3 regions of the Paenibacillus sp. Y301 genome follow, and region 1 is predicted to be linked to each of the others. Evidence: riboswitches for the same ligand, from Rfam matches in the RefSeq annotation. Region 1 holds a riboswitch; each other region holds the start of a gene.

Region 1 (4,216 bases):
CGTCCCCTTTTAAAACTCTTATGAATATCGGTAACCTTTAATACAGGATATGTCGAGGTAACTTCATGTTGAGAGTTACGTTCTTCTTGCTGTATAAGGGATTTCAACAATAGTAACACGCCCTTTATGATGTCATAGGATTATCTTTGTTGCTGTCGATTCCACCGAACAAGCCATTTCTCAATCAGAGCAATGATGGCAAACATGATAAGACTAAGAATAACAATGATGGAAATCGCAATAAACATACGGTCCGTACGATAACTAGCTTTTTGAAGCATCATATAATAACCAATACCTTTATCCGAACCGATCCATTCAGCAATGACGGCACCCATCACGCTATAGGTAGCTGCAATCTTAATTCCTGAGAAGAGTGAGGGTAGGGCATGAGGAAGCTCTAATTTAATAAAAATTTGTCTCTTACTTGCTCCAATCATGTGCATATAGTTAAGCATCATACGGTCCGTCTGTCTGAGTCCTCCCATCATAGCAACAGCTACCGGAAAGAAACAAACAAGGGTAATGACGATGATTTTAGGCAAAAGACCGAAACCGAACCAGATCATAAGGAGTGGTGCAAGAGCTATGGTAGGTATATTTTGACTGAGAATCAGTAGGGGGTACAAGGCCGATTTAAGAAAAGGAATAAGGTGTAACACAACGGCGATCATAAGGCCTACGGAGGTTCCAATGATGAATCCGACACCTGTTAATTCTACTGTAGCCAAAGTATGTTCCCATAATCCAGATGATTGAGCTGAAGCTTCACGAGTAATATCTATCGGAGAGGGTAGAATCCACTTCTCAATCTCAAAAAGTGAAGTACATAGTTGCCATAACCCTAACAAACAGATGACCGCCACAAGGGGCGGCCAGATTTTGTTCCACCCCAATCTCATGGACGATATTTCTCCGTTAACTTATCCATGCTGATCCCGTTTGGATTGTGGGCGATTTTGATCTGAGAAATAACACTTGGACTCCCTGCTTCAACAAGAGCCTTATGCATGTTCTTTACGATGTCTAGTAACTGACTAAGCTCACCTTCCATGGTGGTCTCAAGGGAATGAACCTCGTGTTTCACACCGGATTGTTGGATAACCTCAATAGCACGATCTACATAAGGAATAGAATCCTCATTTCCAGGGGTCTTCGGAATAACTTGAATACTTAATAGTGTGTTTGCCATAATTCATAATTCACCCTTTCAATATTTAATATGGGATTAACGGTTGATATATATCACTCAGCTAAAAAATCATTAGTATATGCTTGCTTCATATCCATTTGTTTATCAAGAAGCTTATGGCTGAACATCCAATCGGCATAACCTTGCCATACTTCTTCCTTTTGTTCACCCCAACGAGGTGCGTCGTCGGTATAGCGGGGACTAAGCCACTTTTGGCTTGCTAGAACTAAACCTTTATCCAGCTCAGGAACTGATTTACTAAGGATCCCAGCAGCTTCTTCAGGGTTATCAATGGCAAGTTGGTATCCTTTGGCTGTAGCTTTAAGGAAAGCTTTTACTAGCTCAGGGTCGTCTTTGATCTGCTGCTCATTGGTCACAATAACAGGTGTGTAATAGTCTAACTCTGGAGCATAATCCTTCACATATAACATATCGAGCGGCTCTTTACGTAGTTCAGCTTCTATACCGGTCCATGCATAGAATATCCATGCGAAATCGATGTCACGCTTAACTGCCGTAAAGTAATCAGCATCACCCATATTGATACTCTTCACTTTCTTAACATCCGAATTTTCTTTCTCCATGATTGAACTCATGATGGCTTCTTCTACAGGAGAACCCCATCCGCCGTATGATTTACCTTCGAAATCCTTCGGTGATGTAATGTTCCGATCTACAGGTGCAGCGAAGCCTGAGGTATTGTGTTGGATCACTGCCGCAATAGACACGAGAGGTACATCCTGCGTTCTTGCTTGCGTTACGCTCTCTTGGTAGCTAATTCCAAAAGGAACTGCGCCTGATGCAACCATCGTATCGGCACCACCCGATCCTGGTTGGACAATATCTACGTTCAGACCCTCTTCTTCATAGTAGCCTTGATCCTTCGCAACGTAGAGCCCGGTATGATTGGTGTTAGGAGTCCAGTCCAGCACAATCTTTACATCTCTTAATTTCTTAGGTTCTGTTGATGATCCGTCATTAGGTGATTCTGTAGACTGATTACTTGCTTGTGTTGTTGGATCATTCTTGTTACCTCCGCAGCCAGCTATTACGATCAATAGTAGGCACATTAGAAGTAGTGTCAGGGGGTGTTTCTTTCTCATCTGATTTCTCTCCTCTGTTGAGCTTGGTATGTTCCAAGTCCCGTTAGTATTCAACAAAAAAGCGCCCCGTAATCGGGACGCATGTGGGCGCAAGATAGATATGATAGATCACATATCGGGTTACGTTCCTACGCTGGCATTACCCAGATCAGGTATAAGGGTCAGTGTCTTGTGGGACACACTCTCAGCCGGCCAATTCCAGCACCCCTGTACATATGAAGTTAGGGTATTTCTACAAGAATTATAATCCAATACGGTATAAGTGTCCAGTAACCTAGAGAATAAATGGATATTGTGAATTGTGTACATGGTTGCGGTTCTTATGTTTAAAAGGTGGGTACAATAAGCATATGTGAGTCTTTTTCATACAACATGAGGAAAGGGAATGATTTTCTATGGAAAGAACCTTAACTGAGCAGGAAATATCGAAAGCACTAGACCATAATAAGATTTGTTCTCTCGCAACAATAGAAGGCAATAAGCCAAAGCAGAGATATATGGTGTTATATAATGAAGGATTGAGTATTCATTTAGCTACCAACAAAAAAACACATAAAGTTGAAGAGTTGAAGGAAAACCCTTACGTTTCATTGCTTATTGGATATGAGATAGGTGGAAGTAAAGAGGTTATTGAAATAGAGGGAACTTGTACCATCTGCACGGACGAAAGTCTAAAAGAGAAAGTATGGAATGATGATTTGAAAAAGTGGTTTGATGGTCCTGAAGATCCTAATTATGTCATTCTTGATATCTTCCCTAAACATATTTATTACACGGATAAGGATGACAAACAAAGACAATGGTTTGCATAGAGGGGAGAGTCGTGTGGTCTGAGACAAGGTCTCAGGCCATTTTTTGTCGATAGCAAGAGTTCGTGATAACAAATGTATCATCTAATAACAGATTAGCGTGGTATAATTAACTCAACATTTTTCGCCAATATATGTAAGGAGGAAATTCATGAGTTGCAGCGGATGTTCTGTCATACGACCAATAGAAGACCAAGGAATTGTACGTATCAAGCCCCTTAATAACTCACTGACACATATGCTACTACAACAAGGAATAGGTGCCGAAGTGATCGCTGATTGTACAGTTGTTCCTTACAACCAGAAAGAAGAGATATTCGACCTGTTGCATGTCTTGAAGACGCTTCCTCAAGAAGAGCGTACGCATATAAAAATCTTCATCACAGGACTGGGAATACATACGGAAGACAAGCATAGCTGGATTCCATTAGTTCAGTTGGAAGCAAGATTAGAGAATCAAAGCGTTGTAGATATGATTAGTCATGATAAATTTGCAAGCCATATGCAACCTATTGTAGATACAAATGAACAGATTATAGGTTTTGAGTTCTTGTTACGATCGGCACCAGGGTATCAATCATTCCAGCCTTATCAGTTATTTGAGGTAGCAAGACAAACGGGGTTACATTCCTTTCTTGATCGCGTAGCACGAATTACCGCTATTGAGACGAGTGCACAGTGGGTCCCTAATGGACTTAAGAGATTTATTAACTTTCTGCCGTCATCTATATACAACCCTAAACATTGTCTTAGTCATACATTTCAGGCGATTGATCGTTTGAATTTAATTCCTGGGGACTTTGTTTTTGAAGTTGTAGAGACGGAGAATATAGAACATTTACCACAGTTATTACATATATTTGATCTGTATCGAGAAAAGGGCATGTCCGTTGCATTAGATGATGTAGGATCAGGGTATTCTACAATTGAACTCATGTCGGAATTAAAGCCTGATTATGTGAAGATCGACCGTAGTTTAGTTGATCACTGTGATCAAGATCCAGTAAAACAGCGGGAAATCAATAGAATAACCGAAGCTGCATTACAGTTCAAAGGTCAAGTATTAGCAGAGGGAATAGAACGATATGAAGACTTCCAATTCTGTAAGGACG
Region 2 (4,216 bases), on a different contig from region 1:
CTCCGCTAGGCTGCTTGATATCATGTGAATTACGCTAGTAACAAACAAAAGTTACCTACTTAAGTACTACTCCAACCCTCCATCGGACTACTTGCGGAGGCATACCTTTTCTTCGGAATTCTGCCTGCCTCGAATCCTAATCTACCTGCTGTAATAGCAAGTTTCATGGCTAAGGCCATCTTCACCGGATCTTGTGCCCCTGAAACAGCAGTATTAAGTAATACGGCATCTGCCCCAAGCTCCATAGCAAATGCTGCATCCGCAGGACTTCCTATCCCTGCATCCACAATGACAGGAACTGTTGCTTGCTCAATAATAAAAGATAGGTTCAACGGATTAATGATACCTTGACCTGTTCCAATGGGTGACGCACCCGGCATGATGGCATGAACACCTAAATCTTGTAGCCTTTTGGCTAACAACACATCATCTGATGTGTAGGGCAGAACGATAAATCCTTCATGTAATAACATCTCTGAGGCTTTTAACGTCTCCACTGGATCGGTTAACAGCGTCTTCCAATCCCCAATCACTTCAACCTTAATCATATCGCATAATCCAGATGCCTTCGCTAATTTAGCAATCCGAACCGCCTCTTCTGCTGTTGTAGCTATCTTCCAGATGTTAGCCACCCCCTACAAAATGAACGATCTCAACTCGGTCTCCATCCGATAAATACGTCTTGTCATGATCTGATTTTTCTAAAATTTGCTTATTCAACTCGATAATAAGCATCTTGTTCTCCAAGCCAAAATGTACTAATACGTCTGCCATTTTCCTACAATCACTAGGAATATCAATTCGTTCTCCATTAACTTCGATCATCATACTGGAGCCCCTTCCTTGTCTAGCACACTTTTCTCATGCCGATCTACTCGATAAGCCTCTAGAGAAAGCTCCTCTTCCTTCTTTCCTTCGACCCAATCTGCTACAAGCTTCCCAGTCATTGGACTAAGTAGAATACCATTACGATAGTGACCTGTTGCAACATATAATCCTTTCCACTGAGGATGTTCACCCAAATAAGGTAACCCATCCAGTGTCTGTGGACGTAAACCGCTCCAAACACGCTCCCACTCTGCGTCAACAATATCTGGTAAGAGTCGCTTCGCTGCATCTAACAGTTTGGAGATGCCACCTAGAGATACCCTTCGATCATAGCTATGTGCGTTCGCCGTTGCTCCAACCACGATACGTCCTCCCTTCTTCGGAACTAAATAGCATCCGTGACTAACTATTGTGGATTGAAGTAGTGGGATATGACTCAAAACAGAGAAACACTCTCCCTTAACCGGATAAATTGGACATGTTACTCCAACCTGTGCAAGAAGAGATCCGCTCCACACTCCTGAAGCAATGATGATATGTTCAGAGTGGAGGTCCCCGTCACTAGTTATCACCCCAGTTATTCTGAAGGAATGATTTCACCTCAGTAAACTCTTTTATTTGTGCTCCAAGGGCTACTGCAGCTTGTGCAAATGCTGCGCACAATTCAGGAGCATCGACTTGACTGTCCTCTTCTATTCGCATCGCCCCTCGTATGTTCTATTTGCTTCATCTGATCATTGTCCTCCTTCATTTGTAAGTACTTACTTCATCTTTCGCTTCGAGATCACTCCTATAGAGACCATATACTTGAACTGTCTAATGCCTCACGATAGTCCTTTACGGACTTTAAGGGATTGTGGCTTTCTGTAATACCCGATAATACTGCAATACCAGAAGCTCCAGATGTCATGATCTGATGCACATGATCCGGCTTAATCCCTCCAATCGCAATAACTGGAATAGAAACTTTTTGCACCACTTCCTCTAATGCTCGTATTCCTCTGGCTGCCTGGTTAGGCTTAGAATCTGTCGGAAAAATATGCCCATACATCAAATAATCAGCACCTTCATTGCACATCGCTACTGCTTCATCGACATCATGAACAGAACGTCCTATTAACATTCTCGGAAAGTCTCGCCTTACTACCTGTACTTGTAAGCTATGGCTACCTAATTGGACGCCCAGCGCACCCGTCGCCCAAGCAATGTCCACTCGATCGTTAATTATTACTTTACTGAGAGGAACTCCACCTGCATTCATAGCTAGTGCTCCTTCCCAGATTTCAGACGTACTGCATAATTTCTCCCGCAAATGAAAGGCAGTCACATAAGGATGTATAAGCGCTGCTATCTTCGCAAAGTGCTCCAAATTGGATTGACCATTAGAGATCACATGTAACTCTCTCGCCGTCACTGCAATCAACCTCCCTTCCCCCTGACTACTCTTCTCGTTAACAACATGTAAACATAGAAATCAACAAAAAGGGCCACCTTCTACATAGAAGGTGGCCCTATAACTATAGTAAAAATAATGTAAACGTATATACGCATACAAAACTTATGATAACCATGTCTTTGAGCTCACTTCCCTACGCTGGTATAATCCAGATCAGGTTCAAAGGGTTTGGAATTCTCCATTCCGTCTCAGCCAAATAGCACCCCTAGTGATCTAACGTATTTAATTAAAATTCATAGTAACATAAATATTGGAAAAATAGAAACCTTTTTTTCTAAAGATAACATTTCGTTATCACCCTATTACGTTACTTTATTTAAGACGATTCCCAGTGCTCTCTCCATCTTTAGCACGTATCCTGAATCACGACTCGAGCATAAAAAGGTGGTCTTCGTTTCTCCTTGAGCATTCCGTTGAAGATTACCTTTTAACACTTTTCTTAATCGATTCACAGTACCCTTACTTCCATCAACGATATGAATATGATCGGGTAACATTTGTGTTAATATGTCTTTATAAAAGGGATAATGCGTACACCCTAGAACAATCGTTCCATATGTACTGAGATCGAATTCTGATAGTTTACACTTGAAGTACTCTACTATCGTATCCGTATCGAAATTTAAATCCTCACAGAATTCAACTAACTCGGGTAATGGTAACGAATCTACGATGCATTGATCATCTATTCTAGATACTAAATCTGTGTACTTAGATAATCTCAAAGTCAACGGAGTAGCAAAGACAAGCACTCTTTTTCCCGTTGATCTAGTTATCTCTATAGCCGGTTTAACAGCAGGTTCCATACCCACAATGGGTATACGATAAGTACTTCTTAATTCTGCAACCGCTATACTGGTTGCCGTGTTACAAGCTATGACGATCGCCTTCACTTGTTGTTCTTTCATCAGCGTTTCAATTGCAGTTTTTACATACCGTTTTACTTCTTCCGTTGATTTGGTTCCATAAGGAACATGAAGTGTATCCGCATAATAAATATACTCCTCCTGTGGGAGTTGCTTGATGGCCTCAGCTAGTACCGTTAATCCGCCTAATCCTGAATCAAAAAAAGCTATTTTCATTGGTTTCACCTTTCAACATCTGCTTTTCAAAATAAACACTATTCTTCTATTCCATCATAATCATTGAGAAAATAGGTATCTCTAATCTCTAACCTATCCTTCTGCCCATTCCTTAAAGAGCTGTATCATCTCTTCTAGATTACGTAATCCACCCGCACCTTCAAAATAACCCTCTTTAATCCAACATCTTACCCAGTCATTGTCATCTCGATCGAGGATAATTTCATTTAAAGGTTTACCTTCCAATTCCGTTTCAAGTAATGGAATGGTCACTCTCCATCCTGGCGTATCTATGGATTCAATCTTCAATACATGGGTTTGCTCCCATTCATCATCACAATAACTTGCATACCAGCTTTCTAACCATTTCAGATAACTCATCTGTCTCAGCCTCTTTCTACTTCTTTATATGTTACGTCATGCCCATCCAAATCATTTCTATTCTTTATGATATATCAAAACCTCCTATTTGTTTAATTCTAATGTAATGAAAATATTTACATTTACAATTCCGCCACTTACGCCACTTCTGTACACTACATTCAAATCATTCAGTCCATCTTGATTGTAATTAACATTCCACGCTGCGTCGTAATCATGATCTCTTTGGTTTCGATACGCACATTCAATGAATCCATGGGATCAATTTGTGTGCATCGTTCCTTGCCTGATGTTCCTGACTCACCGAGTACAGCGGATATCAACCAATGGACACCTGACTCCAACCTTGCTTGTAGCGTTGGAATCCCTGTTCGGGTCTGCATAATGTTCGTATTCGCATTTGCATAAATAATATCAGCTTGCGTATACCCCTTTACATTACGAATGCCGCTTTTCCCATGAGAATTGG
Region 3 (4,216 bases), on a different contig from region 1:
ATGTCTGGTCTTCATGTTCGAAAAGTATAGAAAGAGCTTGATCAGGATGTTGTTGTATGTATTCTTGCCCTTCGCCAATGGCTGTAATAAATTTAGCCAATAGCTCATGGTTCTCTTTCATACCTTGATCGCTTGCGACAAGTACGAGTTCATAATAATCGGGTACTCCATAATCTGTAGGATTCATAGCGAGCATGGGGTGCCCTTGCTTAGCTAGGATCAGTTGTTCGTGATTGATGAAACCACCCATTATGGCATCAACTTTTGAAGTAGCGATTGATGGAATCAGATCATAACCTAGATTGACCATGTTGACCTTCTCAGGATCTCCTCCATCGTTCCTAATCATCGCTTCATATAGAGGAATGGACGAGTATCCAACGGTTGTACCTACTAGGTCTTTAGGGGAATAATTGTTCCATCAGCAGGCACCATGAGATGATTGAGCGGATGTCTCACGATTGCGGAGATCGATTTCACTGGAATATGTTCACCGCGTGCCATAAGTACCTGTGGTTGATAGCTAAGGGACAGATCAATTTGTCCAGCGGCAACTAATTTTAAAGAGTCGTTGGTATCTGCTGGCATTTGAATCGTAACGTTTAATCCTTGTTCCGCGAAATATCCATTCTTTTGTGCTGCGTACAAGAAGGAATGAACAGCATTTGGATACCAATCGAGCATGATCGATAGGTCTTGAAGTTGTTCTTTTTCCGCAGATGAAGAGAGTTGCGAAGTGACTTGCTGCTGTGAACTCGTTCCATAACGACAACCTGTGATTGATAAAAGAGTGCATATTAGTAGTATGGTTATCGTTGCTTTCCTAGTTGATGTCATTTCGTAGTTCCTCTCCTCTTAAGAAATTGTTTCTCTAAGATTACAATCAACATAAAAAGGGAAATGCCAAGTAAAGAGAGGATAAGTATGAATGCGAACATGGCATCTGTATGCATATTGCTCGACATTCGACGACTAAAGTAACCTAACCCCTTCGTACCTCCTAACCATTCGCCAATGGTAGCTCCCACGACACAATATACGATGGAGAGCTTCAGTCCTGAGAAAAAGGAAGGCAAGGCCAGCGGAACTTCAATCTTCCGAAGAATATCCCAACGGTTAGCTCCCATCGTCATCAGTAGCTCTATATAATCGCGATCACCCTTCTTAAGGCCATCATAAGTACTCACAACGATCGGAAAGAAGGCCGTCAGGAAGATCACGGCAACTTTGCTCCAAAGGGTGTAACCAAACCACATGATGAAGATAGGAGAAAGTGCGATTAAAGGTATAGTCTGGCTAATAATCAAGAAAGGATAGAAAGCTTTCTCAATTGAACGAAAGATATGCATAGCCGTAGCCAAAATAGTGCCAACGATGACAGAGAATATAAAACCTAAAGAAACCTCTTCTAAAGTAGCGATCAAATGTTGACCAAGCAATAGCTGCCGATTGTTGAATAATGCACGGACAATTGAGCTTGGCGCGGGAATAATAAAAGAAGGGACCCAGCCTAATGTGACAACGGACTCCCAAGATAGTAAGAGTACAAGTAAGACAAGTACAAACCATCCATAATCAAGTGCCCAGCGTTTAAGTAACATGTAGTCGTCTCTCCAAATTCTGTCTCAATTCTATAAACTGAGGGTCGTAGTTCATTTCGTAATGTCTCGGTCTAGGGAGATTTACGACGATTTCTTGTATTCCTTGATCACTGTCATGGGACATAAGGAAGATTCGGTCACTTAATAGAATAGCTTCTTCTAAATCATGTGTAATGAAGAGAACCGTCTTATGTAGCTCATCCCAAAGTTCAAGTAACCAACGATGCATGTCTCTTTTTGTCATGGCGTCAAGTGCACCAAAGGGTTCATCTAGTAGCATTAAATCTTGGCCCGTAATTAGTGTTCTGAGAAAAGCGACACGTTGTCGCATACCACCGGATAATTCATCTGGAAAGGCAAGTTCATATTTTCCTAAGCCGAGGCGGTGTAAGATTTCCTTAATCTCTGTGATAGTATCCTCTTTGTTTCTACGGGATTGTTCTCGATTAAGCTCCCAAGGGAGTAGACAATTGTCTAGAACGGTTCGCCAGGGTAGAAGGAGATCCTTTTGAGGCATATATGCGACTGTTCCTAATCGATGTGTGACTTGTTCTCCATGTATCCGAATTTCCCCACTTAGGGGCTCTAAAAGTCCAGCGATTAACTTGAATAGGGTACTCTTGCCACAACCACTTGCTCCAATAATGGAAATGAATTCACCTGCATGAACTTGGAGGGACAACTGTTGAAACAGCGGAGATTCATTAGGTCGGTGTGCAAAAGAGTAGGATAAATCATGTAGTGATAAAATTGGTGGGATCCCCTCGCTTTCTGTAAAATAAACAAATAAAGACCCAACCATTTCCGGAGGGAAATGAGTGGGTCAAAAAGTCCAATCAAGCTAATCATCGCATGAGTTGAAGATTTCGTTCCACTTCCCTCCGCTGGTATAATCCAGATCAGGTTCCAAGGGTCCGGAAATTCTTAGCTCCATCTCAGTCGTTAGACTCCCCTAGTGAAATACAAAGGTCTTATTCAATTAATAACCCATCCAATATAACATACTTTGGATATAAGTAAATAGAGGAATCAATGTTGGTCTCTTGATTACGTATCGTGATCACGGACAGCGCGTCCTCAACTTTGAAGGGTGAAAGTGGGGTAGGGCTGTTTTTTTGTCATGCAAATTTGATGAGTGAAGGATTGAAGAAAGGAAACGATCGGATATATAGATAAATATATATATATAGCTACACATGCATCTGGTTAACATCGAACGAGATGTGTCGCGTAGCTCTGGTATTTTGTTTAGTATATTGGATAAGGTAAATGGGAAATAGTTGATAAGGTAATAGAAGAGTAGATATAAGGAAAGTGGAAAAGAGTCGGTGAAAGTAATGAAAAGGAGTGGGTATAAAGTAAATAGAATTGAGTAGGGGAAAGTGAAATAGTTGATATAAGGTAAATAGAAAGTAGTGGAGGTAATTTAAATAGAAAACAGTTAGTGGATACTCGCTACACATTGAGGAACTTAACAATATTGATGTAACGTTCAAGGCCTATGGCGACGCAAGTATCAAGGCTAATAGCTAATACTAACTAATAACGAAGACTATAGGTGTTATGCGAGCGAAAAGTAATATTTGTGGTTAGGAGACTTACAACTTCTGATTTTGTTCAGTCTCTAAATACTTGGAAAAGAAATGCCAAATAACAATAACAATATTGAATATTCAATACGAATATGAGTGTAACTTGAATTTGCAATTCATCAAGTAGGCGATATTTGTTAAAAGGAACATGAAATAACAGGAATTCTCCTGTTATTTATGACTTGTACACTCTTAGCAGAACACTTAGCTACAAATTTCCTGTTAAATGAAATGATCAGCCACCATGTGGGGTTAGAAGGACTGTATTATATCGATTGAGACCCACCGATTGGCGTAACGCGGACTGCATTACCTCGGTTAACATAACGCGGACTGCATTACCTTGGTTAGCGTAACACGACTGCATTACCTAGATTGAGATACCACCGATCCATGTAACAAGGATTGCATTACCTCGATTGACGAACAAGGAACGTATTACTTCGATCCACGTATCGGGGAACGCATTACGTCAATTGACGTAACAAAGATTGTAATACTTCGATCCACGCAACAACGAACGCATTACTTCAATCGATGTATTACAGAATACGTCCCTATTCCACGGCCCAAAATTACCGCCACTTAAGCTTCTACAGCTTATGGAATGTATACATGAAGAGATCATAATAATTCTAATACACTTCACCGTCTGAATCGTTATTAATGGAGATTAATACGATGGCTACTTCATTCCCTACATTCTTAACGTAATGAGGTATGCAGGCTTTCCAACTAAAAGAGTCGCCCGCACTTAGAGTAGCAGAATCTTCCCCTTGTTCGACGTATAAGGTGCCTTGTATGATGAAATGCATCTCTTCACCTGCATGCGCATGAGTATCCTCTGTTGAGGCGCCTGGGGGCATCTCAACTAGCATCATTCGTACATTACCACGATTCGTTAGATGTTCAACTTCAAAGTTCTTCTTACCGTGAATAGTCTTTCGTCGTTCGTCTTTGCGTATGATTTGCATTCGTTCTTCGTTCTTTAATAGAAGAAATGCGAGTGGTACGTGTAATGCT

What was found. Region 1 has a riboswitch for thiamine pyrophosphate ahead of AC1D69_RS09135 (ABC transporter substrate-binding protein). Riboswitches for the same ligand answer to the same signal wherever they lie in the genome.
Region 2: linked by a shared signal. The riboswitch ahead of AC1D69_RS08285 (thiamine phosphate synthase) and the one ahead of AC1D69_RS09135 (ABC transporter substrate-binding protein) in region 1 are both predicted to bind thiamine pyrophosphate.
Region 3: linked by a shared signal. The riboswitch ahead of AC1D69_RS06385 (ABC transporter ATP-binding protein) and the one ahead of AC1D69_RS09135 (ABC transporter substrate-binding protein) in region 1 are both predicted to bind thiamine pyrophosphate.

The regions. Positions count from the first base shown of each region.
Region 1 is NZ_JCAIUL010000004.1:138,144-142,359, forward strand. It holds gene AC1D69_RS09120 (ABC transporter ATP-binding protein) at 1-107, opposite strand, end outside; gene AC1D69_RS09125 (ABC transporter permease) at 141-902, opposite strand; gene AC1D69_RS09130 (thiamine-binding protein) at 899-1,192, opposite strand; gene AC1D69_RS09135 (ABC transporter substrate-binding protein) at 1,246-2,295, opposite strand; TPP riboswitch at 2,403-2,514, opposite strand; gene AC1D69_RS09140 (pyridoxamine 5'-phosphate oxidase family protein) at 2,691-3,107, shown strand; gene AC1D69_RS09145 (EAL domain-containing protein) at 3,256-4,216, shown strand, end outside.
Region 2 is NZ_JCAIUL010000003.1:406,869-411,084, reverse strand. It holds partial or broken gene AC1D69_RS08300 (thiazole synthase) at 60-611, opposite strand; gene thiS (sulfur carrier protein ThiS) at 625-828, opposite strand; partial or broken gene AC1D69_RS08290 (FAD-dependent oxidoreductase) at 825-1,530, opposite strand; gene AC1D69_RS08285 (thiamine phosphate synthase) at 1,619-2,242, opposite strand; TPP riboswitch at 2,398-2,501, opposite strand; gene murI (glutamate racemase) at 2,587-3,366, opposite strand; gene AC1D69_RS08275 (immunity 53 family protein) at 3,460-3,747, opposite strand; gene AC1D69_RS08270 (DUF2264 domain-containing protein) at 3,918-4,216, opposite strand, start outside.
Region 3 is NZ_JCAIUL010000003.1:5,453-9,668, forward strand. It holds gene AC1D69_RS06370 (ABC transporter substrate-binding protein) at 1-349, opposite strand, end outside; gene AC1D69_RS06375 (ABC transporter substrate-binding protein) at 394-837, opposite strand; gene AC1D69_RS06380 (ABC transporter permease) at 834-1,601, opposite strand; gene AC1D69_RS06385 (ABC transporter ATP-binding protein) at 1,591-2,403, opposite strand; TPP riboswitch at 2,461-2,565, opposite strand; gene AC1D69_RS06390 (helix-turn-helix domain-containing protein) at 3,829-4,216, opposite strand, start outside.